Saccharibacillus brassicae: one gene and its partners. Each later gene encodes a partner of the first gene's protein in a complex. Links are inferred from orthologs where the notes say so. Each region holds a gene or a part of one and is shown in the gene's direction. Other genes may lie near its edges. The genes, in order: accD, accC and accB.

The links.
Region 2: the proteins of accD (region 1) and accC are in contact, whole or in part, in a solved structure (PDB 8UXZ), measured with the Escherichia coli proteins. The link is inferred for Saccharibacillus brassicae from one-to-one orthologs.
Region 3: the proteins of accD (region 1) and accB are in contact, whole or in part, in a solved structure (PDB 8UXZ), measured with the Escherichia coli proteins. The link is inferred for Saccharibacillus brassicae from one-to-one orthologs.

The regions. Positions count from the first base shown.
Region 1 is NZ_CP041217.1:4,327,995-4,339,060, forward strand. What follows is about bases 3,966-6,734. They hold accD (acetyl-CoA carboxylase, carboxyltransferase subunit beta), read left to right. Parts: upstream 3,966-4,787; coding sequence 4,788-5,681; downstream 5,682-6,734. Other genes in these bases: FFV09_RS17965 (DNA polymerase III subunit alpha), read left to right, coding at 3,966-4,320; FFV09_RS17970 (glutamate decarboxylase), read left to right, coding at 4,497-4,685; FFV09_RS17980 (acetyl-CoA carboxylase carboxyltransferase subunit alpha), read left to right, coding at 5,686-6,660. In the rest of the region: FFV09_RS17960 (DRTGG domain-containing protein), read left to right, coding at 1-638; more of FFV09_RS17965, read left to right, coding at 679-3,965; pyk (pyruvate kinase), read left to right, coding at 6,919-8,337; FFV09_RS17990 (acyl-CoA thioesterase), read left to right, coding at 8,523-9,083; FFV09_RS17995 (FxsA family protein), read left to right, coding at 9,073-9,465; citZ (citrate synthase), read left to right, coding at 9,990-11,066.
Region 2 is NZ_CP041217.1:287,876-290,801, reverse strand. It holds accC (acetyl-CoA carboxylase biotin carboxylase subunit), read left to right. Parts: upstream 1-732; coding sequence 733-2,121; downstream 2,122-2,926. Other genes in the region: amaP (alkaline shock response membrane anchor protein AmaP), read left to right, coding at 2,690-2,926; FFV09_RS01245 (Asp23/Gls24 family envelope stress response protein), read left to right, coding at 2,205-2,624; accB (acetyl-CoA carboxylase biotin carboxyl carrier protein), read left to right, coding at 263-736; FFV09_RS01260 (aspartate kinase), read left to right, coding at 1-79. UniProt on the Escherichia coli protein: This protein is a component of the acetyl coenzyme A carboxylase complex; first, biotin carboxylase catalyzes the carboxylation of the carrier protein and then the transcarboxylase transfers the carboxyl group to form malonyl-CoA.
Region 3 is NZ_CP041217.1:288,803-299,934, reverse strand. What follows is about bases 8,298-11,132. They hold accB (acetyl-CoA carboxylase biotin carboxyl carrier protein), read left to right. Parts: upstream 8,298-9,395; coding sequence 9,396-9,869; downstream 9,870-11,132. Other genes in these bases: accC (acetyl-CoA carboxylase biotin carboxylase subunit), read left to right, coding at 9,866-11,132; FFV09_RS01260 (aspartate kinase), read left to right, coding at 8,298-9,212. Outside these bases: FFV09_RS01305 (metal ABC transporter solute-binding protein, Zn/Mn family), read left to right, coding at 1-39; FFV09_RS01300 (metal ABC transporter ATP-binding protein), read left to right, coding at 124-894; FFV09_RS01295 (metal ABC transporter permease), read left to right, coding at 913-1,716; transcriptional regulator MntR, read left to right, coding at 1,908-2,333; FFV09_RS01285 (family 10 glycosylhydrolase), read left to right, coding at 2,582-4,168; FFV09_RS01280 (DUF2207 domain-containing protein), read right to left, coding at 4,266-4,658; FFV09_RS01275 (DUF1385 domain-containing protein), read right to left, coding at 4,665-5,666; FFV09_RS01270 (M24 family metallopeptidase), read left to right, coding at 5,966-7,036; efp (elongation factor P), read left to right, coding at 7,089-7,646; more of FFV09_RS01260, read left to right, coding at 7,959-8,297. UniProt on the Escherichia coli protein: This protein is a component of the acetyl coenzyme A carboxylase complex; first, biotin carboxylase catalyzes the carboxylation of the carrier protein and then the transcarboxylase transfers the carboxyl group to form malonyl-CoA.

The DNA.
Region 1 (11,066 bases):
TGACGGACGAATGGAACCGGGTGCTTGGCATCGTCAGCCGCAAAGACATCGAGAGCGTCGAACCGGGCCAGAGCATCGAGCGGGCTATGGTGCGCAGCCCCGTCACGGCCGGCATGCTCACTTCGCTGGCGTCGGCCGCGCAGATCATGACGTGGGAAGGGATCGATTTCCTGCCGGTCGTCGATCGCAACCGCAAGCTTGCCGGCGTGCTGACGCGGCGCGAAGTGCTGCAGGCGATGCGCGATGCGCGCGAGCAGAGCAGCCTCGGCGAGACGTTCGATCATTTGATCTGGAACGGTTTCGCGGAAGAACGCGACGCGGAAGGCCGACTCTTTTTCCATGGATTCATTACTCCGCAGATGGCGACCGACCTCGGCACCATCTCCGAAGGCGTCATGACGTCCGTCATGATGCAGGCCGCGCTGCGCATGGCCAAAGATCACAGCGGCAATGATTATGTGGTCGACAATATGAGCACGTATTTTATCCGCCCGGTCCAGATCGAGGATGCCGTCATGGTCATGCCGATCGTGCTGGAGGTCGGCCGCCGGATCTGCCGGCTGGAGATCGCTATTTCGCACGGCGAGCAGACCGTCGCCAAAGCGATGATGACGCTGCATTCGATCGAAAACGGCTGAAACGCCGATCCATTACGAACGGAAAAGGGGGAACGCCCGCATGAACGATTTTGTCCATCTGCATGTGCACAGCGAATACAGCCTGCTCGACGGAGCGGCGAGGATCAAGGAACTGGTGGGCCGCGCGGCCGAACTCGGCATGAAATCGCTCGCGCTGACCGACCACGGCGTCATGTACGGCGCCATTCCGTTTTATAAAGCGTGCCGGGCCGCCGGCATCAAGCCGATTCTCGGCTTCGAAGCCTATTATACGTCGGCCTCCCGGACCGAACGGGCCAGCCGCAAAGAGCAGCCGATCTACCATCTGCTGCTGCTGGCCAAGAACGAGACCGGCTACCGCAATCTGATGAAGATCTGCACGGCCGGCCATCTCGAAGGGTTCCATTACAAGCCGCGTATCGACCGCGAAGTGCTGGAGCGTTACAGCGAAGGCATCGTCTGCACGAGCGCGTGCATCGGCGGAGAGATTCCGCAGCATTTCCTGAACGGACGTCCCGAAGAAGCCAAAGCGGCGGCGCTGCGGTACAAAGAGATTTTCGGGGAAAACTTCTATATCGAACTGCAGGATCACGGCCTGGCCGAACAGAAAAAAGTAAATCCGATGCTGATCGCGCTGGCCGAAGAGATTCAGGTCGAGCTTATAGTGACGAACGATTCGCATTACCTGGCCGAACCGGACGCCGAAATTCAGGACGTGTTGATCTGTATCGGTACCGGCAAAACGATGGAAGACGAAGAACGGTTCCGTATTCCGACGCGGCAGCTGTATCTCAAAACGGGCGAAGAGATGGCCCGGCTGTTCCCGCATCTGCCCAAGGCGCTGGCCAATACGGCGAAGATCGCGCAGCAGTGCGAGCTGGAACTTGAACTGGGCCGCTCGATCCTGCCGGAATACCGGCCGCTGCCGGAAGGCCGATCGCCGCAGCAGTATTTGATCGACCTGTGCCGCGAAGGGCTGGAGCGCCGCTACGCCCATCTGCCGGGCTGGGAAGATCCCGCTCATCGGAGCAAGCTGGACGAACGGCTGGAGTATGAACTCGGCGTGATCGGGACGATGGGCTTCTCCGATTATTTCCTGATCGTCTGGGACTTTATCCGCTATGCGCACGAGCAGGGCATCGTTACGGGACCGGGCCGGGGTTCGTCCGCGGGCAGTCTCGTCGCCTATACGCTGAACATTACGGACGTCGATCCGATCAAATACAATCTGCTGTTCGAACGGTTCCTGAATCCGGCGCGGATCACGATGCCCGATATCGATATCGATTTCAGCGACGAACGCCGCGACGAAGTCATCGCCTACGTGACGGACAAATACGGCGCGGACCGCGTCGCGCAGATCATCACGTTCGGCACGTTGGCGGCCCGCGCCGCGGTGCGCGACGTCGGCCGCGTGCTGGCGCTGCCGTACGGCGAAGTCGACAAGACGGCGAAGCTGATCCCGGTGCAGGTCGGCATGACGATCGACCGCGCGCTGGCGCAGAACGCGGCGCTGCGCGACCGCCTCGAAGCGTCGCCCGACGCTTCGAGGCTGATCGAAACGGCCCGCCGGGTCGAAGGGATGCCGCGGCACGCTTCGACGCACGCCGCCGGCGTCGTTATCGCGCGCGGTCCGCTGACCGATTACGTCCCGCTGCAGGAAGGCGGCGAGAAGACGGCGCTGACCCAGTATCCGATGGAAAGTCTGGAAGCGGTCGGCCTGCTGAAGATGGACTTTCTGGGGCTGCGCACGCTGTCGATCATCGAACGCTGCCAGAAATGGATCGCGGAGCGAACCGGGGCGGCCGTCGATTTCAAAGCCGTGTCCGAGAACGATCCCGGCACGTACGAACTGCTCGGCCGCGGCGATACGACCGGCGTGTTCCAGCTGGAGTCGCCGGGCATCCGCCGCGTCATGAAAGAGATGAAGCCGTCGGTCATCGAAGACATCATCTCGGTCGTGGCGCTGTACCGTCCGGGCCCGATGGAATTTATCTCGAATTATATCCAGGTCAAGCACGGGCTGGTCCGCGCGGATTATCCGCACGAAGACCTCAAGCCGATTCTGGAAGACACGCACGGTATCATCGTGTACCAGGAGCAGATCATGCAGATCGCCTCGACGATGGCGGGCTTCTCGCTCGGCGAAGCGGATCTGCTGCGCCGGGCCGTCTCGAAGAAAAAGCGCGAGACGCTGGACGAGGAACGCGGCCACTTCGTGCGCGGCAGCCTTGGCCAGGCCTACAGCGAAGAAGACGCCAACAAAGTGTACGACATGATCGTGCGCTTCGCCGATTACGGCTTCCCGCGCGCCCACGCCGCCGCCTACGGCGTGCTGGCGTTCCAGACCGCTTACCTCAAAGCGCATTATCCGGTCGAGTTCATGGCGTCGATGCTCGCCGCCGTGACCGGCAACCACCGCAAGGTGGCCGAATACGTCGTCGAGACGCGCCGGATGAATATCCCGGTGCTGCCGCCGGACGTGAACAAGAGCGGCATGCTGTTCACGCCGTCCGAAGAAGACGGCAAAGCGAGCCTGCGCTTCGGGCTTGCGGCGATCAAGAACGTCGGCACGAACGCGATCCGCAGCATTATGGACGAACGCGCGGAGCGGCCGTTCGACAGCCTGCTCGACTTCTGCCGCCGCGTCGATCCGAAGACGTGCAACCGGCGCGTGGTCGAAGCGCTGATCCAGGCCGGGGCGTTCGATTCGCTGCCCGGCCACCGCGCCCAGCTCCTCGCCATGCTGGACGAAGCGCTGGACGCCGCCGCCAAATGGCGCAAAGAACGCGAAGATTTCCAGATCCAGATGTTCGATTTCGTCGAGACGCCGAATTGGGAGATCGAATATCCCGACGTGCGCGATTACACGTCGTCGGAACAGCTTGATCTGGAGCGCGATCTGCTCGGTTTGTATTTGTCCGGCCATCCGCTGGACGATTACGAACCGCTGCTCGGCGAGGCCGGCGTGCAGAAGCTGATGGAACTCGGCGACGCGCCGGACGAGAGCCACGCCGTCACGGTCGGCATGGTCGTCAGTCTCAAGACGATCACGACCAAGCAGGGCAAAGCGATGGCTTTCGCCGAGATCGAAGACCAGATCGAGCGCTGCGAGCTGGTCATGTTCCCCGAAGTGTGGAAGCGAAGCCAGGACGTCATGCAGCCCGGCGCGCTGCTGGCGCTGCGCGCCAAAGTCCAGCAGCAGGACGAAGGCTTCAAGCTGCTCGCCGACACGGTGCTGCCGCTTGGCGAAGACGCCGTTCGCAGCCTGCTGGCCCGCGGCGAATCGCGCGGCGGCTCTTCGAGCCCGAGCCGGAAGGGCCAGGCCCGCCCGGCCCGCCCAAGCGTGGGCAGCGGCGACAGTTCGCCGCGCAGGCCTTCCGGCGGCGCCGGCTCGCCGCCCGCCCGGCCGGGCACCCGCCCCGCCGCGGCCGCGCCTTCTGCGCCGCCCGCGTCGGCGTCTGCGGACGCGAAGACGCCGCGCGTCTTCGTCAAGATCGCGGCCGACCGCCGCAATCCGGAGATGCTGGAGACGCTCAAGCAGATGCTGCAAAGCCATCCGGGCTCGATGCCGACGCTGCTCTTCTATGAAGATACGCAGAAGCTGATCGCGCTGAGCGACGCCTACCGGATCGAGCCGACGGACGAGCTGGTGACGCAGATGGAGAACCTGCTCGGCGGGGGAACCGTGCGCGTCAAATAAGCCGCGCAGGCGGCACGGAAAGCCCCGGACCGGGTTTTCGCATCGGGAGATGCGGAAGCCCGGTTTCTTCGCGCGTCCGATTCTGTTGCTAAAAAAAACAGCCTTATGTTATCATTAAGCCATTATGCAGAGGAAACGGGTTCATCCGGGCATCGACAAGGGGGACAGGGTTGTTCATGTGGACGGTGATTTATATCGCCTCTACCGCCAAGTTGGCGGAGAAGCTTCGGCACAGGCTGACTGAAGAAGGATTTCTCGTCAAAGTCCGTCCCCTCGACATGTCCAAGCAGCAGTTCGAGATTCTGGTTCCTTCCGGCGAGCTCGACGAGATCCAGGAAGTGCTGAATTGTATTTTGTATTCCTGATCCCCGCCGTTTGCGTTCGGGATCGAAGCGCGCGAGCCGCGCGGATGCTCAGATCGACCTTCAAGGCGAGGCCCGCCAAATAACGGCTGAAGAGGTGTAGTGGTGTTCAAGGATTTATTTCAGAAAAAGAGAAAGTACGCAACCCTTCCTTCCGATCGCAGCGCCGGAGGCGGCGAAGCGGAAACGCAGCCGCGTCCGAAGCGGGAGATCCCGGAAGGGCTCATGAATAAATGCAGCAAGTGCGGCGCGATCCAATACAGCAAAGAGCTGGAGAAAAATCTCAAAGTGTGCACGTCCTGCGGCCACCATATGCGCTTGAACGCCATGGAGCGCATCGCGATGACGCTCGACGAAGGCAGCTTCGTCGAACGCGACGGCGAGGTCGTGTCGATCGATCCGCTCGAATTTCCCGGGTATGCCGGCAAATTGGCGGAGCAGAAGCTGAAGTCGGGGCTGAAGGAAGCGGTCGTGACCGGAGAAGGCGCGATCCACGGCCAACCGGTCGCCGTCGCCGTCATGAGTTTCGACTTTTTCAGCGGCAGCATGGGTTCGGCGGTCGGCGAGAAGATTACGCGGATCATCGAGCATGCCGGACAGTACGGCCTGCCGCTGATCATCTTCTCGACTTCGGGCGGAGCCCGGATGCAGGAGAGCATCTTCAGCCTGATGCAGATGGCGAAGACGAGCGCGGCGCTGGGCCAATTCTCGGAAAAGGGCGGGCTTTACCTGTCCGTCATCACCGATCCGACGATGGGCGGCGTGTCGGCGAGCTTCTCCATGCTCGGAGACGTCATCATCGCCGAGCCGAGCACGAACTTCGGCTTTGCCGGACGTCTCGTTATCGAACAAACCATTCGCCAAAAACTGCCGGACGATTTCCAGACGGCGGAGTTCAATATGCAGCACGGACAGCTCGATCTGGTCGTGCACCGCAAAGAAATGAAAACGATGCTGGGCAAACTGATCGGCATGCACAGTAAAAAGGAGGAGCTCTAGACGGATGGCGGGAGAATTGGCGTTTGAGCAGCCTCTTGTAGAGCTGCGCAAGAAGATCGACGAGCTCAAGCATTTCGGACAGGAAAAAGGGATCGATTTCAGCGATGAAATCTCCCGCCTGGAAGAACGCTACACCGAGCTGCAGCAGGATATTTACACCAATGTGACGCCGGCGCAGAAGATGCACCTGGCGCGCCATCATCAGCGTCCGACGACGCTCGACCTGATTCCGTACGTGTTCACCGACTTCGTCGAACTGCACGGCGACCGGATGTTCGGCGACGACATGGCGATCGTGGGCGGCATCGCCCGGTTCGGCGGCCGTCCGGTGACGGTCATCGGCCATCAGCGCGGCAAGGATACCAAAGACAATATCGCGCGCTTCTTCGGCAGTCCCCACCCGGAAGGCTACCGCAAAGCGCAGCGCCTGATGAAGCAGGCGGAGAAGTTCGGCCGTCCGATCGTCACGTTTATCGATACCAAAGGCGCTTATCCCGGCAATACGGCCGAAGAACGCGGCCAGTCGGAAGCGATCGCCCGCAGCATGATGGAGATGGCGATGCTCAAAGTGCCGGTCGTCTGCATCGTGATCGGCGAAGGCGGCAGCGGCGGCGCGATTGCCGTAGGCGTAGGCAACCGCGTGCTGATGCTCGAGAACGCGATCTATTCGGTCATTTCGCCGAACGGCGCGGCTTCGATCTTGTGGAAAGACGCGTCCAAAGCCGATCAGGCGGCGGAAGCGATGAAGATTACCGCGCCCGATCTGCTGGACTTCAAGATCATCGAAGAAGTGATTCCCGAGCCCAAGGGCGGGGCACACCGCGATTACGAAGCGACCGGCCTTGCGATTCGCGACGCGCTGGGACGCCATCTGGACGAAATCGGGCATCTCGACGCCGACGCGCTGATCGCGGGACGGTACGAAAAATTCCGCAAGATCGGACAATACGCTTCCGAACGGCCTTTACCGAACTCTTGATCAGTTTTTACTTTAAAAACCTATACAAAACCGCGTTTTTAGTGTAGATTTAATTGTTGGTGAGGATTTTATAACCATCCGAAAACCGACTTCCAAATGCGTATCACAGAGGTCGGTGCACCGCGTGCCGATCTCTTTTTGTGCGGTAAAGCGGAAGGGTGCGTATGAATATCCGGTTTGGAACCGCTAGTCGACAGAGAGAGTCTCCCCGAGAGGCTCAAGCAGAGATCCCAGAGATCAAAAAACGGAGGAACCCAAATGCGTAAAACAAAAATCGTATGTACAATCGGTCCGGCAAGCGAATCGCTGGAAAACACGAAAAAACTGATCATGGCGGGCATGAACGTCGCTCGAATGAACTTCTCCCACGGTGACTTCGAAGAGCACGGCAACCGCGTTAAAAATATTCGTCAAGCGTGCCAGGAGCTCGGCAAGAGCGTAGCCCTGCTGCTTGACACCAAAGGTCCGGAGATCCGTACCGGCAAAATCGCCGTCGAGCCGCTCGACCTGGTCGAAGACGAGTTCATCACGCTGACGACCGAAGAAATCGCCGGCGACAAAGACCGCCTGTCCGTATCCTACGTCGATCTTCCAAAAGACGTATCGGTCGGCTCCACGATCCTCATCGACGACGGCCTGATCGGCCTGACCGTTACCGAAGTTGCGGGTACGGAAATCAAGTGCCGCATCGTTAACGGCGGACAAATCAAAAGCCGCAAAGGCGTAAACGTACCGGGCGTCAGCATCTCGCTGCCGGGCATCACCGAGAAGGATACGAACGATATCGTTTTCGGTATCCAACAGGGCGTAGATTTCATCGCCGCTTCGTTCGTACGCAAAGCGAGCGACGTGCTGGAAATTCGCGAACTGCTGAAAAAGCATGACGCCGAGCATATCCAGATCATCTCCAAAATCGAAAACCAGGAAGGCGTCGACAACCTCGACGAAATCCTTGAAGTATCCGACGGCCTGATGGTTGCCCGCGGCGACCTCGGCGTCGAAATCCCGGCCGAAGAAGTGCCGCTGGTGCAAAAGCAAATGATCGAGAAGTGCAACCGTGCCGGCAAACCGGTCATCACGGCTACGCAAATGCTCGACTCCATGCAGCGCAACCCGCGCCCGACGCGCGCCGAAGCGAGCGACGTGGCCAACGCCATCCTCGACGGCACCGACGCAATCATGCTGTCCGGCGAGACGGCTGCCGGCAAATATCCGGTAGAATCGGTACAGACGATGTCCCGCATCGCGGAAAAAGCGGAGTCCGCTATGGCCAACCGCGAAATCCTCAAAAAACAAAGCGAAGCGCAGCAAAAATCCGTTACCGAGTCGATCAGCCAATCGGTCGCTCACGCGGCATGGAACCTGGACGTTAAAGCGATCGTGACTTCGACCCAAACGGGTACGACAGCTCGCATGATCTCCAAATACCGTCCGGTCGCTCCGATCATCGCGGTTACGACGCAGGAGCAAACGCTTCGTCGCCTTGCTCTGGCCTGGGGCGTTATCCCGGTCAAAGGCGAAATTGCCGAAACGACCGACGAATTGTTCGAAAGCGCCATTCAGGGCGCGAAAAATTCCGGCATCGTGCATGAAGGCGATCTGGTCGTGATCACGGCCGGCGTACCGCTGGGCCGTTCCGGTTCGACGAACCTGATCAAGGTCGATCAAGTTCACTAAGCCGTTCCTAGGAGAAAAGCTGCCCGCTTGCGGGCGGCTTTTTCTTTTGCTTTCGCTAAGCGTTCGGCGAAGCGTGCGCATTGGCAATGGGGTACCCTTTTCGTATACAATAAACAGACAAGGCTTAAGACGGAAGACCCAGGATTCACCCGGGGCTTTCGTCTGGTTACAAGGAGTGGACAGGCATGACCGACAGCAATGCGGCAGCGCAGCGGGAGAAGCGGCGGAGCCCCTGGTTCCGGACCGGCTTGAACGTGCGCTATCAGGAAACGGACAAAATGGGCGTGGTCTATCACGCCAATTATTTGAACTGGTTCGAGATCGGACGCACCGAGATGATCCGCTCGATCGGGCTGTCCTACAGGGAGATCGAGGAGCACGGCCTGTATTTGCCGGTAATCGATGTGCGCTCGCGCTTCGTCCAGCCGGCCCGCTACGACGATCGCGTCTGGATCTACGTGCGCATCAGCGGATTTTCGCCGCTGCGCCTGGAGTACGAATACGAGATTCGACGCTGCGAGCAGGGAGAGGCGTGGAGCGCCGAACCGGCTGGCTTCGGCGAAGAAGCGCCGCTGCCCGGCACGCTGCTCAATATCGGCACGACCGAGCATGTGTGGTTGAACGCCGACTGGAAGCCGGCCCGCCTGAGCAAAGCGGCGCCGGAAGCCTATGCCCGGCTTGCGGAGTGGATCTCCGGCCCGAAGCCGGCGAATCGACAAGAAGGGGGACATCCGGATGAAAAATAGAATGGCGCTGCTGTTTATTCTCGCCGTCGTCGTGGAGGCAGCCGCTTTCGCGTGGCTGATCGAATATTTCGGCTTTTTCAAAACGCTGGTGCTCGCGCTCGCCACGACCGTGATCGGCATCGCGATGGTCCAGTTCGAAGGCCGCAAAGCGATGAACGATCTCAAACTGCTGGCCGAAAGCGGGCAGCCGCCCGGCCGCAAGCTGGTCGACGGCGTCTGCATCATGGCCGGAGGCGCGCTGCTCGTCGCGCCGGGATTCATTACCGACCTGATCGGCATCACGCTCGTCTTCCCGCTTACCCGTCCGCTCTACCACCGCGCCGCCATGCGCTGGATCGAGAAACGGATGAAAAAAGGCAATATTACTTTTTACCGGCGCTGACCGGCGAGCCTCCGTACAAGACCGTCCGCATGCTGCGGACGGTTTTTGACGTGAAATCGAATGCCGCTTGAACTTGCAAACGCTTGCTCCCTCCTGTAACATATATCACTGTAAGGGGTTACAACATGCGCTTATCGCACCGATAAAACATTTTGATCCCGATTAACAAACGGAAACGTTCAAAAAAATGACAAAATCAGGTATGATGTTCAAGAAGGAATGCATTCTGACTTGTTATTTTCCCGCAGGATGCCAAGACCGGGGGCCCAACCGTTTGCCGAACGTTAAAAACGGTTACAAAAGGTTGGGTTGTGTTTCAAATCCGAAGGCTTTCGACGGTCTGCGGGTTGCAAACACATCGCGTGCCCCCAGTTCGTTGGCCGAGTCTCAATTTTTGTTCGACAGGATGATCCGAGCTTCCACGAAGCGACATAGGCAGTCGATGAACCGAACATTTGACGCGGTCAACGGACAAGAGTTACCGCCTGCATTTATCCGTCCCATTCAAAAAGGAGAGATGTACGATGACAGCGACTAAAGGTCTTGAAGGCATTGTAGCCGCAACTTCCTCGATCAGTTCGATCGTGGACGGTGTGCTTACATACCGGGGGTATAACATCGACGATCTGGCCGAGAACGCTTCTTTTGACGAAGTCGCCTACCTGCTCTGGCACGGTGCGCTTCCGAACGAAGAGCAGCTGGCGCAGCTGAGAAGCAATCTGCAGCAGTATGCCGCGGTTCCGGCTCCCTTGATCGAACAGATGAAGTTGTACCCGAAAGACATGAACATGATGGCGGCTCTGCGTACGGCGGTGTCCGGCCTGGCTCTCTACGACGCCGATGCCGACGAGATGACCCGCGAATCGAATGTGACCAAAGCCGAACGCCTGCAGGCCCAGCTCCCGACTCTCGTAGCCGCGCTGGCCCGCATTGCCAAGGGAGAGGAGCCGATCGCGCCGAAGCCGGATCTCGGGCTGACCGAGAACTTCCTCTATATGATGAGCGGCGAAGTGCCGGAGCAGACGGCGGTCGAAGCGCTGGACAAAGCGCTCGTGCTGCATGCCGACCACGAATTGAACGCTTCGACGTTCGCTTCGCGCGTTACGGTAGCGACGTTGTCGGACATTTATTCGGGTGTGACGTCGGCGATCGGCGCGCTCAAAGGCCCGCTGCACGGCGGCGCCAACGAAGCGGTCATGCGCATGCTCGAAGAGATCGGTTCTCCCGATAACGTGGAGAGCTACATCCAGGGCAAGCTGGACAACAAAGTCAAAATCATGGGCTTCGGCCATCGCGTCTACAAAAACGGCGATCCGCGCGCGAAGCACCTGATGGAGATGTCCCGCCGTCTCGGCGAAGCCAAAGGCGACCTGTCGCTGTACGAAATGTCCGTCAAGGTCGAAGACCTGGTCACTTCGCAAAAAGGGCTGAAGCCGAACGTCGACTTCTACTCCGCTTCCGTCTATACGCTGCTCGGCATTTCGCGCAATCTGTTTACGCCGATCTTCGCGATCAGCCGTGTATCGGGATGGACCGCGCACATTTTGGAGCAGTACGAAGACAACCGTCTGATCCGTCCGCGCGCCGAGTACGTGGGCGAG
Region 2 (2,926 bases), 4.0 Mb from region 1 along the record:
CATCGCGGCGCTGCATACGGCCTATAACCTGGATGCCCAGGAACAGGCTTTCGTGGGCGGTCCGCAGGACCGGCGTTAATTCGGCCGATGATAGCGTTTCACCGGCATTTTGTGGGCGGGTTTCTCCTTCGGGAGACCGCCCTTTTTATTTTGCAAGGTTGTGATATAATACATAACGTTAGTTAAACGGCTTACCGTGCGTTTACAAAGCGCTGCACCATTTTACCCGCACAAGCCTGAAAATGTTAAGGAGCGTGCCCGAATGTTTAAAATAAGCGAAATCAAAGAACTTATCGAACTGCTCGACCGGACTTCGGTTCAAGAATTGGAACTGGAGGAAGAAGGCACGCGCGTCGTCATCCGCAAAGGCAGCCGTATCGACGCTTCGGCCCTGCAGTTTGCCGTGAACGCGCAGCAGCCCCAGGCGCAGACGGTCCAAGCGCCAAGCGCGCCGGCCGCGGCGGTGCCTGCCCAGGCATCGGCACCCGACGAGTCTTTACATAAAATCGTCTCCCCGATGGTCGGCACGTTCTACGCTTCGCCGTCCCCGGATGCCGATGCCTATGTAAACGCGGGCAGCCGCGTCAACGAGAAATCCGTCGTCTGCATCATCGAAGCGATGAAGCTCATGAACGAGCTGCTGGCCGAAGTCAAAGGCGAGATCGTGGAAGTGCTGGCCGAGAACGGACAGCTCGTCGAATACGGACAGCCGCTGTTCCTGGTCAGATCGGAATGAGTCAAGCGCAAGCGGAAGGAGGACGCATCGATTTGGAAACGACGAAATTCAACAAGATTCTGATCGCCAACCGCGGCGAAATCGCTGTGCGGATTATTCGCGCGTGCCGCGAAATGGGCATCTCGACGGTGGCGGTCTATTCCGAAGCCGACCGCGATTCGCTGCATGTCCGCCTGGCCGACGAAGCGTACTGCATCGGGCCGACGGCGTCCAAAGACAGCTACCTGAACTTCACGAACCTGATGAGCATCGCGACGCTGACCGAATGCGACGCCGTGCACCCGGGTTACGGATTCCTCGCGGAAAACGCCGACTTCGCGGAAATTTGCGAATCGTGCAACATTACGTTTATCGGCCCTTCGCCGGACAGCATCACCAAGATGGGCGACAAAGCGGTAGCCAAGTTGACGATGCAAAGCGCGGGCGTTCCGGTCATTCCGGGTTCCGACGGTCTGGTCGAAGACCTGGACGAAGCGATCCAGATCGCGCGCGGCATCGGTTATCCGGTTATCATCAAAGCGACCGCGGGCGGCGGCGGCAAAGGCATTCGCCTGGCCGAAGACGAAGACACGCTGCGCCAGCAGATCGTGGCTGCCCAGCAGGAGGCGGAGAAAGCGTTCGGCAACGCCGGCGTCTATCTGGAGAAATTCCTCACCGGCATGAAGCACGTGGAAATCCAGCTGATCGCCGACAAGCACGGCAATGCGGTACATTTGGGCGAGCGGGACTGCTCCGTGCAGCGCCGCCGGCAAAAATTGGTCGAAGAAGCCCCTTGTTCGATCATCTCCGAAGAAGTGCGGACAGCGATGGGCGCGGCGGCGGTACGCGCCGCCCATGCGGTCAACTATTCCGGCGCGGGCACGCTCGAGTTCCTGCTCAGCCCGGACGGCAGCTTCTACTTCATGGAGATGAATACCCGGATTCAGGTCGAGCATCCGGTGACCGAGATGGTCACGGGCGTCGATCTGATCCAGGAGATGATCTCGGTCGCCGAAGGCAATCCGCTGTCGTTCACCCAAGAGGACGTGACGATCAACGGCTGGTCGATCGAATGCCGGATCAACGCCGAAGATCCGGATCGCAACTTCATGCCGGCTCCGGGCAAGATCAGCTTCTATCTGCCTCCGGGCGGACCGGGCGTGCGGGTGGACAGCGCCGCTTACCAGGGCTATACCATTCCGCCGTTCTACGATTCCATGATCGCGAAGCTGATCGTCTGGGCGCCGACGCGCACGCAGGCCATCGCCAAAATGAAGCGGGCACTGGCCGAATTCGCCGTCGAAGGCATCGCGACCACGATCCCGTTCCACCAGCGTCTGCTGAATCACGAAACGTTCGTACGCGGCGATTTCGACATCAAATTCCTTGAAGAAAACGAAGTCTGAACGTGACAAACGCCGTTTGTCACATCGGGCGGCAAATGCTATATTTAAGGAATAAATAATCCATAAGGTGGATGGTATCGAATATGAGCAGCTTACCTACAGAATTTGAACGGACGGAGATCGGCGAGATCCAGATCGCGCCCGAAGTGATCGAAGTGATCGCGGGACTGGCGACGATCGAGGTGGAAGGGATCGCGGGCATGAGCGGCGGCTTCGCGGGCGGCATTGCCGAGCTGCTGGGACGCAAGAACCTGTCGAAGGGCGTCAAGGTCGAAGTGGGCCAACGCGAAGCGGCGGTCGACGTATCGGTTATCGTGGAGTACGGTTCCCGCTTGCCGGAAGTGGCCGGTGCGGTGCAGCGCAACGTCAAGCGTTCGATCGAGATGATGACCGGCTTGTCCGTCATCGAAGTGAACGTGCATGTGCACGACGTGCAGTTCAAAGCCAAAACGGTCGAAAGCCGTTCCGAAGAGCTCGAACTGGGCATTCCCCGGGTGAAATAACGTTTTTCCGACCCCCGACCCGCAAAGTCGGGGTTTACTACCGTTTGGAGGGGGCTTAGCCGTACGTGGCAAAAATAGTGGACCGTCTGCTGCTGTTTCTATACAGCCTAACGATTTTGATTCTGAGCATTTTGGCCATCCTCCTGCTGAGCCGCTCGATCCGGGTTCCGATCGATTTCCGGTTCGACCTGCCGACGATGTCGATTCTGGTCGCCGGCCTTGCCGTGCTGATCCTGATCAGCCTGCGGATGCTGTACGTGTCGCTGCGCCGCAGCCGCGCGAACCTGCATTCCGTCGACCAG
Region 3 (11,132 bases), 4.0 Mb from region 1 along the record:
CAAAACAATTTGCAAAATCTGCTGCTCGCTTTACAATAAAAAGAGGTACACTATAGAAGAGAACTTATAGCATGGCACTTGATAGAATAGCAACGAAGCGTTTAACCGAAAGGAGGGATTGCCATGTCCGCCATTCCGGCATTGGACTGCCATCAGCCGATGATCGAGCTGCGCGACGTGTCTTTTTCCTACAAAGACCAGCATGTGCTCAAAGAGTTGAGTTTCAGCGTGAAGGAGCGCGACTTCGTGGGGATCGTCGGTTCCAACGGAGCCGGCAAAACGACGTTGCTCAAAATGCTCGTCGGCTTGATGCCGCCGACAAGCGGCGAGATCCGCATGTTCGGCGAACCGATCCGCCGCTTCCGCGACTGGGAACGGATCGGCTACGTGCCGCAGAAAAACGCGCTCAATATGCTGTTTCCGGCAACGGTGCGCGAAGTGGTTACGTCCGGCTTGTACACGAACAAGAATCTGTTCCGCCGTCTGACCCGCGAAGCCAAAGCGAAGCTTGACGACGCGCTGCAGGTTATGCGGATCGAGGACATCGCCGACAAACGGATCGGGCGGTTGTCGGGCGGCCAGCAGCAGCGTGTGTTTCTGGCGCGGGCGATGATCAACCAGCCGGACCTGCTCGTGCTCGACGAGCCGACGGTCGGGATCGACGCCGAGACGCAGGACGGATTTTTCGAATTGATCCGCCATATGCACCAGCATCACAACATCACGTTCCTGATGGTCTCGCACGACATCGACCGGCTGGAAGATTATTTGGGCAAGGAACCGCGGCAGCAGAACGGCAAGATCAAGTTTTTCGTGCGCCATTCGCACGATGATCTGGACTGCGCCGGGACGGACCTGCAGCATTCGCTGCCGCTCGTCCATTCCGCGGAATGAACGTAAGGAGACGGTAACTTGGAAATTTTATTCAGCGACTTTTTTCAACGCGCACTGCTCGGCGGGCTGTTGATCGGATTGACGGCGCCGCTGATCGGCATCTTTCTCGTGCTGCGGCGGTTGTCGATGATCGGCGACACGCTGGCGCATGTGACGATCGCGGGCGTGGCGCTCGGCTTCCTGATCAACGTGTATCCGCTCGTCGTCGGCCTCGTCTTCGCGGTGATCTCGTCTTTCGGGATCGAGAAGCTGCGCAGAGCCTACAAAGGCTATGCCGAATTGTCGATCGCGGTCATCATGTCGGGCGGGGTCGCGATGGCGTCGTTCCTGTTCACGCTGGGACAGGGCTATAACACCGACGTCACCAGCTATTTGTTCGGCAGCATCTATACGCTCGGACGCACCGATCTGTATCTGGTGGGCGGAGTCACGGCGATCGTCGTGGCCGTCGTCGTTATTTTCTACAAAGAGCTGTTCCTGCTGACGTTCGAGGAAGACGCGGCGGCGGTCAGCGGACTTCCGGTCAAGCTGCTCAACATGCTCATTACCGTGCTTGCGGCGCTCGTCATCAGCACGGCGATCAAGATCGTGGGCGCGCTGCTCGTCTCGGCGCTGCTGACCATTCCGGTCGCGTGCAGCCTGTTTTTGGCCAAAAGTTTCCGCATGTCCATCCTGCTGTCCGTCGTTGTGGCCGAGATCGCGGTTATCGCCGGATTGGTCATCGCGGGCATCTGGAACTTCGCGCCCGGAGCGACGATCGTACTGCTGCTCATTTTGATGCTGCTGCTGACGCTGGTCGCCCGAAGAGGATATACCGTCTGACGGATATCCTCTTTTTTTATGTCGTAAACTTGCCAATGGACCGCGAATAAAGGTATCATGGTAAGAGCTGTTTTTGGCGGACCGTGTACGTATTCGGCCTTCCGCCGACAGAACGGGACGTCCGTTTATCGGCGTCATTAACGAGGAAGACCGCGCGCCGGGCTTCTAAGTCGAGGAAAAGAGGGAAGCGGATGCCAACGCCCAGTATGGAAGATTATTTGGAGCGCATCTACCAGTTGATCGACGAAAAAGGCTATGCCCGGGTATCGGACATCGCCGAAGGGCTTGAGGTTCATCCTTCTTCGGTCACCAAAATGATTCAAAAGCTCGACAAAGACGAATATCTGGTCTACGAAAAATATCGCGGCCTCATTCTGACGAGCAAAGGCAAAAAAATCGGCAAGCGATTGGTGGACCGCCATCAGCTGCTTGAAGAATTTTTGCGTTTGATCGGCGTGGAAGAAAGCCGCATTTATCAGGACGTCGAAGGTATCGAGCATCATCTGAGTTGGGATTCGATCACGCGGATCGAGTCGCTGGTCGAATATTTCGGCCGCGATCCGAAGCGGCTCGAAGAACTCAAGGTCGTTCAGGACGAAGGAACGAGCGAATTCTAAAGAAGGCGTCTGTGGCCCCGGCACACAGATGCCTTTTTGTTTGCGCCGGCAGGGCCTCCGGGCAAGTTCCCAAAGTTTTCTTGGCGCGCCAGCGCTACAATCGGGCGGTGCGGCGCGTATAACGGTTAGCAGGATACGGGAGGTGTGAAACAAAGTCGGCGGTTTGCCCGTCAAAGAGCAGGGAGCAAACCCCGGTACGCGAAGCAAGCGGCCGGACGAAATCAATGGAAATGAGGGAAGATGCACAAATGAAATGGCGTCAAGGATTAATGGTACTGTTGGCAGTGATGCTGCTGCTCCCGGCAGGGGGCGGATTCGGAGGAAGCCGGGCTCACGCGGCTTCCGTCATCTCGATCGTTCTCGACGGACAACGGATTCAAGGAGACGTCGATCCTTATATCGTGTCGAATACGACGCTCGTGCCGATGCGGCTCGTCAGCGAAAATCTCGGCGCGCAGATTCAATGGTCGCAAAGCGACAAGGTCGTCACGATCAATCAGGGCGGCACGCTGCTGTCGATCCCGCTCGGCGCGAAAACGGCGTTTGTCAACGGCAATTCCGTTGAACTAGAAGCTCCGGTGACGAGCCTGGGCGGCCGGATCATGGTTCCGCTGCGTTTCGTCGGCCAGGGACTCGGACTGAACGTCAACTGGAACCAGGCGACGCAGACGATTACGCTGACGACGCCGGACGGTCCGGTCGGCGTGCCCGTACCCGGCGTGCCGGACAATCAGGGCAACCTGACCGCGCTGCGCGGCGCCTGGGTCGCGACCGTATCGAGTCTCGACTGGCCGTCGTCCAAAACCGCGGCGACGCAAAAAACGCAGTTCTCCGCCATGCTGGACCAACTGCAGGAGACCGGCATCAACGCCGTCTTCGTGCAGGTACGCCCGAGCGCGGACGCGCTGTACAAATCGTCGCTCGTGCCGTGGTCGAACGTCCTGACCGGCACGGCCGGCAAAGACCCGGGCTACGATCCGCTGTCGTTCATGATCGAAGAAGCGCATAAGCGCGGCATGGAATTCCATGCCTGGTTCAATCCGTTCCGCGCCAGCACGGGCACGTCGACGTCGAACCTGGCTTCGAACCACGTCGCCAAAGCGCATCCGGATTGGATCGTCAATTTCGACGGCAAACTGTATATCAATCCGGGCATTCCCGCCGCGCGCCAATCCGTCATCGACGACGTGATGGAAGTCGTGAACAACTACGATATCGACGGCGTGCATCTGGACGACTATTTCTATCCGTACGGCGAATCGTCCGCCAAGAAATTCGGCGACGACGGCACGTACAGCCTGTACAATACCGCCGCCTACAAAAACAAAGGCGACTGGCGCCGCGCGAACATCAACAGCTTCGTGCAGACGCTGGGACAGTCGATCCACGCCGTCAAAGCGGACGTGCGCTACGGGGTCAGCCCGTTCGGCGTATGGCGCAACGGTTCGAGCGATCCGCTCGGCTCCTCCACGCGCGCAGGCGTTACGGCGTACGATTCGACGTACGCGGACGCGCGCACCTGGATCAAAAACGAATGGGTCGATTATGTCGTACCGCAGATCTATTGGAGCAACGTCAACACCGCCGCCAATTACAAAACGCTTGTCGATTGGTGGGCCGATACGGTCGACGGTACCGACGTCGATCTGTATATCGGCGAAGCCGCCTACAAAGTCGGCACGTCCGAAGCCGGCTGGAGCAGCGCTTCCGAGCTGGCCGACCATCTGGCCTACACGATCGGCCGCAAAAACGTCGACGGCAATATCTTTTTCCGCGCCCAGCACCTGCTGTCGGGCAAAGTGAAAAGCACGCTGCAGCAGTATTGGGCCAACTGAGCCGAACGGCACGTCGATACGCCAAAAAAGCACGATAAAAAAGAGAGAGCGGAAAGTCCGCTCTCTCTTTTTGGTGCTCCGGCATCTCGCAGAGCTTTTAGTGAAACTTCGGAATATCGTCTTCGTCTTTGCCTTTGCGGCCTTCGATCACCTGAAACGGATAGTTTTTCCGCTTTTTCGGATTTTTCGCCGGCAAGGCCGGCGCTTTGCCCGGGCGGGCAGGCGCGGCTTTCGCCGAACCGGAAGACGACATGCGCGCCATCTTCTCCTGCGTGCGGGCCGAAGGTTTGATCTTCGGCTGTCTGCCGCCGCCTGTCGAGCGGAATCCGCCGGGGCGGCGCGAATTCGGAAGGAAGAAGTACAGCAGGGCGACTACCGCGATGATGACGATCGGAATCAACCATGTAATGGACGGATTCATCAAGATTTGAACGATGCCAAGCGCGGCAAGCGCGAGAATCACGAAGCCGGCGGCTCCCGGTTTTTTCATAAGGCATCAACCCTCCAGCGGATCGAGTATGGCGTCCGGCACCGAAGCGGGGGCGCCTTGTTTGGCATAGACGGCATCGAGTTCGCGCATCCGGTTGAACGACGCGATCGACACTTCAACCTGCTCGTCGGTCGGTTCTTTGGTCGTCAGCAGCTGCAGCCACAGTCCCGGGTAACCGAGATAGCGGAGCACCGGTACGTCGCGCAGCGCGTTCGTGAACTTCAGGAATTCGAACGACACGCCCATGACGACCGGCAGCAGCAGCAGGCGCTGAACGACGCGCTCGGCGAGGGAATCCCAGGTGAACAGGGAGTAGATCAGAACGCCGATGATGACCGTCAGCATAATGAAGCTGCTGCCGCATCGGTAATGGAGCCGGGTATACTTTTGCACGTTTTCCGGAGTCAGCTCTTCGCCGGCTTCGAACGCGCTGATGACTTTGTGCTCGGCTCCGTGATATTGGAACAGCCGTTTGACGATCGGCGTGAGCGAGATCAGGTACAGATACAGCAGCAGCAGGATCAGCTTGATGCCGCCTTCTGTCAGGTTGTGGTAGATTTGATGTTCGAACGCGCCTTTGAACAGAAATTGTTCGACGAAGACCGGGACGAGCGTGAAGACGACTTTGCCGACGATAAAAGAAAGGATTGCCGCGGCCGTCACGCCGATGATGGCGCCGAGTCCGAGTTTGGCTTCGCCTTTTTTGTTCTTCGCTTTCAATTCTTCGCGTTCTTCGGGCGTCATCTCGTCGTCGGCGTAGGCGTCGAACGAATAGTTGAGATGCTTGGAGCCTTTGACGCTGGAATCGATCAGGCTGACGAGTCCGCGCAGCAGCGGGATTTTGCGCAGCGAGCGCACCCAGCCTTTTTCTTCGCGGGGCACTTCGAGGAAAGTGATCTCCCCGCTCTTGCGGCGTACCGCGGTGACGTTCACGTGCCTGCCGCCGAACATGACTCCTTCGATTACGGCTTGTCCGCCGTAGGCGACGGGAGCGGATTTTTCAGACAAAACCTTCACCTTCCTAAACGTTTTAAAATACCCCGTGGGGCGTATGGTCCGCGCCGGGCCGCAAACGGCCCGACCTGCCGGCACGAGCGAGAAGCGAAGCCGGGCCGGAGACATTTCTTTTCATTGTATCGGATTTTATCCGTAAATACCAGCGAACAGGCGGCTTCGCCGCCAAGCGGGCCCGTGCCGGAAAAGGCTTCTCAGAGGGGGTACGCATATGATAGAATGTACTGTGGTAATTTCGCTTGAAGCTCTGGAAAATACGAACTGAATAGGTTCACCGGGAAAGAGGAGAAAATATGCAGCAGCGTGTAAGCAAATTGCGCGAAGCGATGTCCGCCCAGGGCGTCGGCGCGATGTTTGTAGCCAGTGACATTAATCGTCGTTACCTGACCGGATTCACGGGTTCCGCCGGATACGTGTTGATTACCGAAACGGACAGTTATTTACTGACCGATTTCCGTTATATGACGCAGGCGCCGCAGCAGGCCCAGGGTTTTGACGTGGTCGAGCATGCGCCGAAGGTGATGGAAACGGTTAAAGAATTGTTGGGGGCCGCGACCAAACTCGGTTTCGAGCAGGAACATGTCACATTTGCGACGTACCAAAACTACCGGGAAGCGCTTGAAGGCGTCGAACTCGTGCCGGTGTCGGGTCTTGTGGAAGGCCTGCGCATCTTCAAGGACGAGGGCGAGCTTGCCATCATGCGCGAAGCGGCGGCGTTGGCCGACCGGACTTTCAGTCATATTCTGACGAAGATCCGCGCGGGCGTTACCGAGCGCGAGCTTGATTTGCAGATGGAAATGTTCATGCGCGAAAACGGGGCGACGTCTTCGTCGTTCGACACGATCGTCGCTTCGGGCGAACGGTCGGCGCTTCCGCACGGCGTGGCCAGCTCGCGCGTGCTGCAGGGCAACGAATTCATCACGTTCGATTTCGGCGCCCTGCTGAACGGGTACTGTTCCGACGTGACCCGTACCGTCGTGCTCGGCGAAGCGAGCGACCGGCACCGCGAGGTGTATAACATCGTGCTCGAAGCACAGTTGAACGCGCTCGACAAGATTCGTCCGGGCATGACCGGCCGCGAAGCGGACGCGCTCACCCGCGACATCATCTCGTCGTACGGTTACGGCGACAACTACGGCCACAGCACGGGCCACGGCCTCGGCATGGAAGTGCACGAGAGCCCGCGCCTGTCGAAGCTCAGCGACGATATCCTCAAGCCGGGCATGGTCGTGACGGTGGAGCCGGGCATTTATATTCCGGGCTTCGGCGGCGTACGGATCGAAGACGATATCGTGATTACCGAAACGGGAATCGAGATTATCACTTCTTCGACCAAAGATCTTCTCCTTCTGCCTCTGGCATAAGGCAATCCAGAATCGGCATCAACCAGGCAACCATTCCAAGGAGGAATCCTCTATGATCTCAGTTAACGATTTTAAAACAGGCCTGACCGTCGAAGTCGACGGCGACATCTTCACCGTAATCGAATTCCAGCACGTCAAACCGGGCAAAGGCGCGGCATTCGTACGCTCCAAGCTCAAAAACCTGCGCAACGGCAACACCGTTGAGCGCACGTTCCGCGCCGGCGAGTCGATCGGCCGCGCGCAGATCGAAAACCGCGGCGTGCAGTACCTGTACGCAAGCGCACAGGATCACACGTTCATGGACAACGAGACATACGACCAGTTCACGTTGACCAGCGACCAGCTCGAATGGGAACTCAAATTCCTGCGCGAGAACATGAACGTGCACATCATCAGCTACAAAGGCGAGATTCTCGGCATCAACCTGCCGACGAGCGTCGAGCTCAAAGTCGTCGAAACGGAGCCGGGCATCAAAGGCAACACGGCGACGGGCGCTTCCAAAAGCGCGAAGCTCGAAACGGGCCACAGCGTTCAGGTGCCGTTGTTCATCAACGAAGGCGACGTGCTGCTGATCGATACGCGCGAAGGCAAATACATTTCCCGCGCGTAGTCTTTCGATCTTGGGCGACGACCGGCCACGGCGTTCGTTTTGGACGATGTTCGGTTTTGACGATATTCGCTTGTATCGGCCGCAAGCTTCCGCTTGCCGGCCGCCTGCTCTCCGTCCGCTTTGCGGCGCGGAGAGTTTTTTTATGCAGGTTATACATAGGAACGATCGGAAAATACAAACAATTTGCAGAAAAAACAATGGAAGCGCGAAGCGGTTTCGTATTATACTCATTTAAAGCGATAAAATAGACCGGAGCGGTCCTCGCACGGACGTACAAACAGCTCCGGAAATACGCGGGGGAGTGAACACGTTTTGTCATTATTCGTCATGAAATTCGGCGGCAGTTCCGTCGGCGATACCGAGCGTATGCAGCGGGTCGCCAAGCGGGTCGCCGAGAAAAAAGAAGAAGGACACGGCTGCGTCGTCGTCGTATCCGCGATGGGCGACACGACCGACGACCTGATCGATACGGCCAAGCGGCTGAGCGACAATCTGCCGGCCCGGGAGATGGACATGCTGATGACGACGGGAGAGCAGATCTCGATCTCGCTGCTGTCGATCGCTATTCAGGCCATCGGCCACGAAGCGGTCTCGTTTACCGGCTGGCAGGCGGGCTTCGAGACGGAAGCCAACCACGGCAGCGCCCGGATCACGAACATTCGTCCGGATCGGGTGTTGAAAGCGCTGGAAGACGGCAAAATCGTTATCGTCGCCGGCTTCCAGGGCATGAGCGAAGACGGCGAGATCACGACGCTCGGACGCGGAGGCTCCGATACGACCGCCGTGGCGCTGGCCGCGGCGATCCAGGCCGACGCCTGCGAGATTTACACGGACGTCGACGGTATCTATTCGACCGATCCGCGGATCGTCAAATGCGCGCGCAAGCTGCCTTCGATTTCGTACGACGAGATGCTGGAACTCGCGAATCTCGGCGCGGCGGTGTTGCATCCCCGCGCCGTGGAATACGCCAAGCACAACAGCGTCCGCCTGATCGTCCGTTCGAGTTTTAATTATAATGAAGGAACCGTAGTGGAGGAGGAGTCGAGCATGGAACAGGGAGTGGTGGTAAGCGGGATCGCTTACGATAAAAACGTGGCGCGGATCAGCATTTTGGGCGTATCCGACGTGCCGGGCGTGTTGGCCGGATTGTTCGGGGCGCTGGCAGCGGAGCGCGTGGACGTCGACATCATCGTGCAGAGCGGGTCGCAGGGCGGCACGGCCGACTTCTCCTTCACGGTGAACGGCTCCGAAGTGGAACGGGCGCTTCAGGTCATCGAAAGCACGCGAGGCAAAGTGCCTTACCGCGAATTGACTTCCGAGACGGAACTTGTCAAAGTCTCGATCGTCGGCGCCGGCATGGTCAGCCATCCGGGCGTGGCCGCGGAAATGTTCCGGGTCATCTCGGATCAGGGCGTCAGCATCAAAATGGTCAGCACGTCGGAGATCAAAGTCTCCTGCGTGATCGAAGGCGAGAAAGTCAAAGACATCATCGCGGCGCTGCATACGGCCTATAACCTGGATGCCCAGGAACAGGCTTTCGTGGGCGGTCCGCAGGACCGGCGTTAATTCGGCCGATGATAGCGTTTCACCGGCATTTTGTGGGCGGGTTTCTCCTTCGGGAGACCGCCCTTTTTATTTTGCAAGGTTGTGATATAATACATAACGTTAGTTAAACGGCTTACCGTGCGTTTACAAAGCGCTGCACCATTTTACCCGCACAAGCCTGAAAATGTTAAGGAGCGTGCCCGAATGTTTAAAATAAGCGAAATCAAAGAACTTATCGAACTGCTCGACCGGACTTCGGTTCAAGAATTGGAACTGGAGGAAGAAGGCACGCGCGTCGTCATCCGCAAAGGCAGCCGTATCGACGCTTCGGCCCTGCAGTTTGCCGTGAACGCGCAGCAGCCCCAGGCGCAGACGGTCCAAGCGCCAAGCGCGCCGGCCGCGGCGGTGCCTGCCCAGGCATCGGCACCCGACGAGTCTTTACATAAAATCGTCTCCCCGATGGTCGGCACGTTCTACGCTTCGCCGTCCCCGGATGCCGATGCCTATGTAAACGCGGGCAGCCGCGTCAACGAGAAATCCGTCGTCTGCATCATCGAAGCGATGAAGCTCATGAACGAGCTGCTGGCCGAAGTCAAAGGCGAGATCGTGGAAGTGCTGGCCGAGAACGGACAGCTCGTCGAATACGGACAGCCGCTGTTCCTGGTCAGATCGGAATGAGTCAAGCGCAAGCGGAAGGAGGACGCATCGATTTGGAAACGACGAAATTCAACAAGATTCTGATCGCCAACCGCGGCGAAATCGCTGTGCGGATTATTCGCGCGTGCCGCGAAATGGGCATCTCGACGGTGGCGGTCTATTCCGAAGCCGACCGCGATTCGCTGCATGTCCGCCTGGCCGACGAAGCGTACTGCATCGGGCCGACGGCGTCCAAAGACAGCTACCTGAACTTCACGAACCTGATGAGCATCGCGACGCTGACCGAATGCGACGCCGTGCACCCGGGTTACGGATTCCTCGCGGAAAACGCCGACTTCGCGGAAATTTGCGAATCGTGCAACATTACGTTTATCGGCCCTTCGCCGGACAGCATCACCAAGATGGGCGACAAAGCGGTAGCCAAGTTGACGATGCAAAGCGCGGGCGTTCCGGTCATTCCGGGTTCCGACGGTCTGGTCGAAGACCTGGACGAAGCGATCCAGATCGCGCGCGGCATCGGTTATCCGGTTATCATCAAAGCGACCGCGGGCGGCGGCGGCAAAGGCATTCGCCTGGCCGAAGACGAAGACACGCTGCGCCAGCAGATCGTGGCTGCCCAGCAGGAGGCGGAGAAAGCGTTCGGCAACGCCGGCGTCTATCTGGAGAAATTCCTCACCGGCATGAAGCACGTGGAAATCCAGCTGATCGCCGACAAGCACGGCAATGCGGTACATTTGGGCGAGCGGGACTGCTCCGTGCAGCGCCGCCGGCAAAAATTGGTCGAAGAAGCCCCTTGTTCGATCATCTCCGAAGAAGTGCGGACAGCGATGGGCGCGGCGGCGGTACGCGCCGCCCATGCGGTCAACTATTCCGGCGCGGGCACGCTCGAGTTCCTGCTCAGCCCGGACGGCAGCTTCTACTTCATGGAGATGAATACCCGGATTCAGGTCGAGCATCCGGTGACCGAGATGGTCACGGGCGTCGATCTGATCCAGGAGATGATCTCGGTCGCCGAAGGCAATCCGCTGTCGTTCACCCAAGAGGACGTGACGATCAACGGCTGGTCGATCGAATGCCGGATCAACGCCGAAGATCCGGATCGCAACTTCATGCCGGCTCCGGGCAAGATCAGCTTCTATCTGCCTCCGGGCGGACCGGGCGTGCGGGTGGACAGCGCCGCTTACCAGGGCTATACCATTCCGCCGTTCTACGATTCCATGATCGCGAAGCTGATCGTCTGGGCGCCGACGCGCACGCAGGCCATCGCCAAAATGAAGCGGGCAC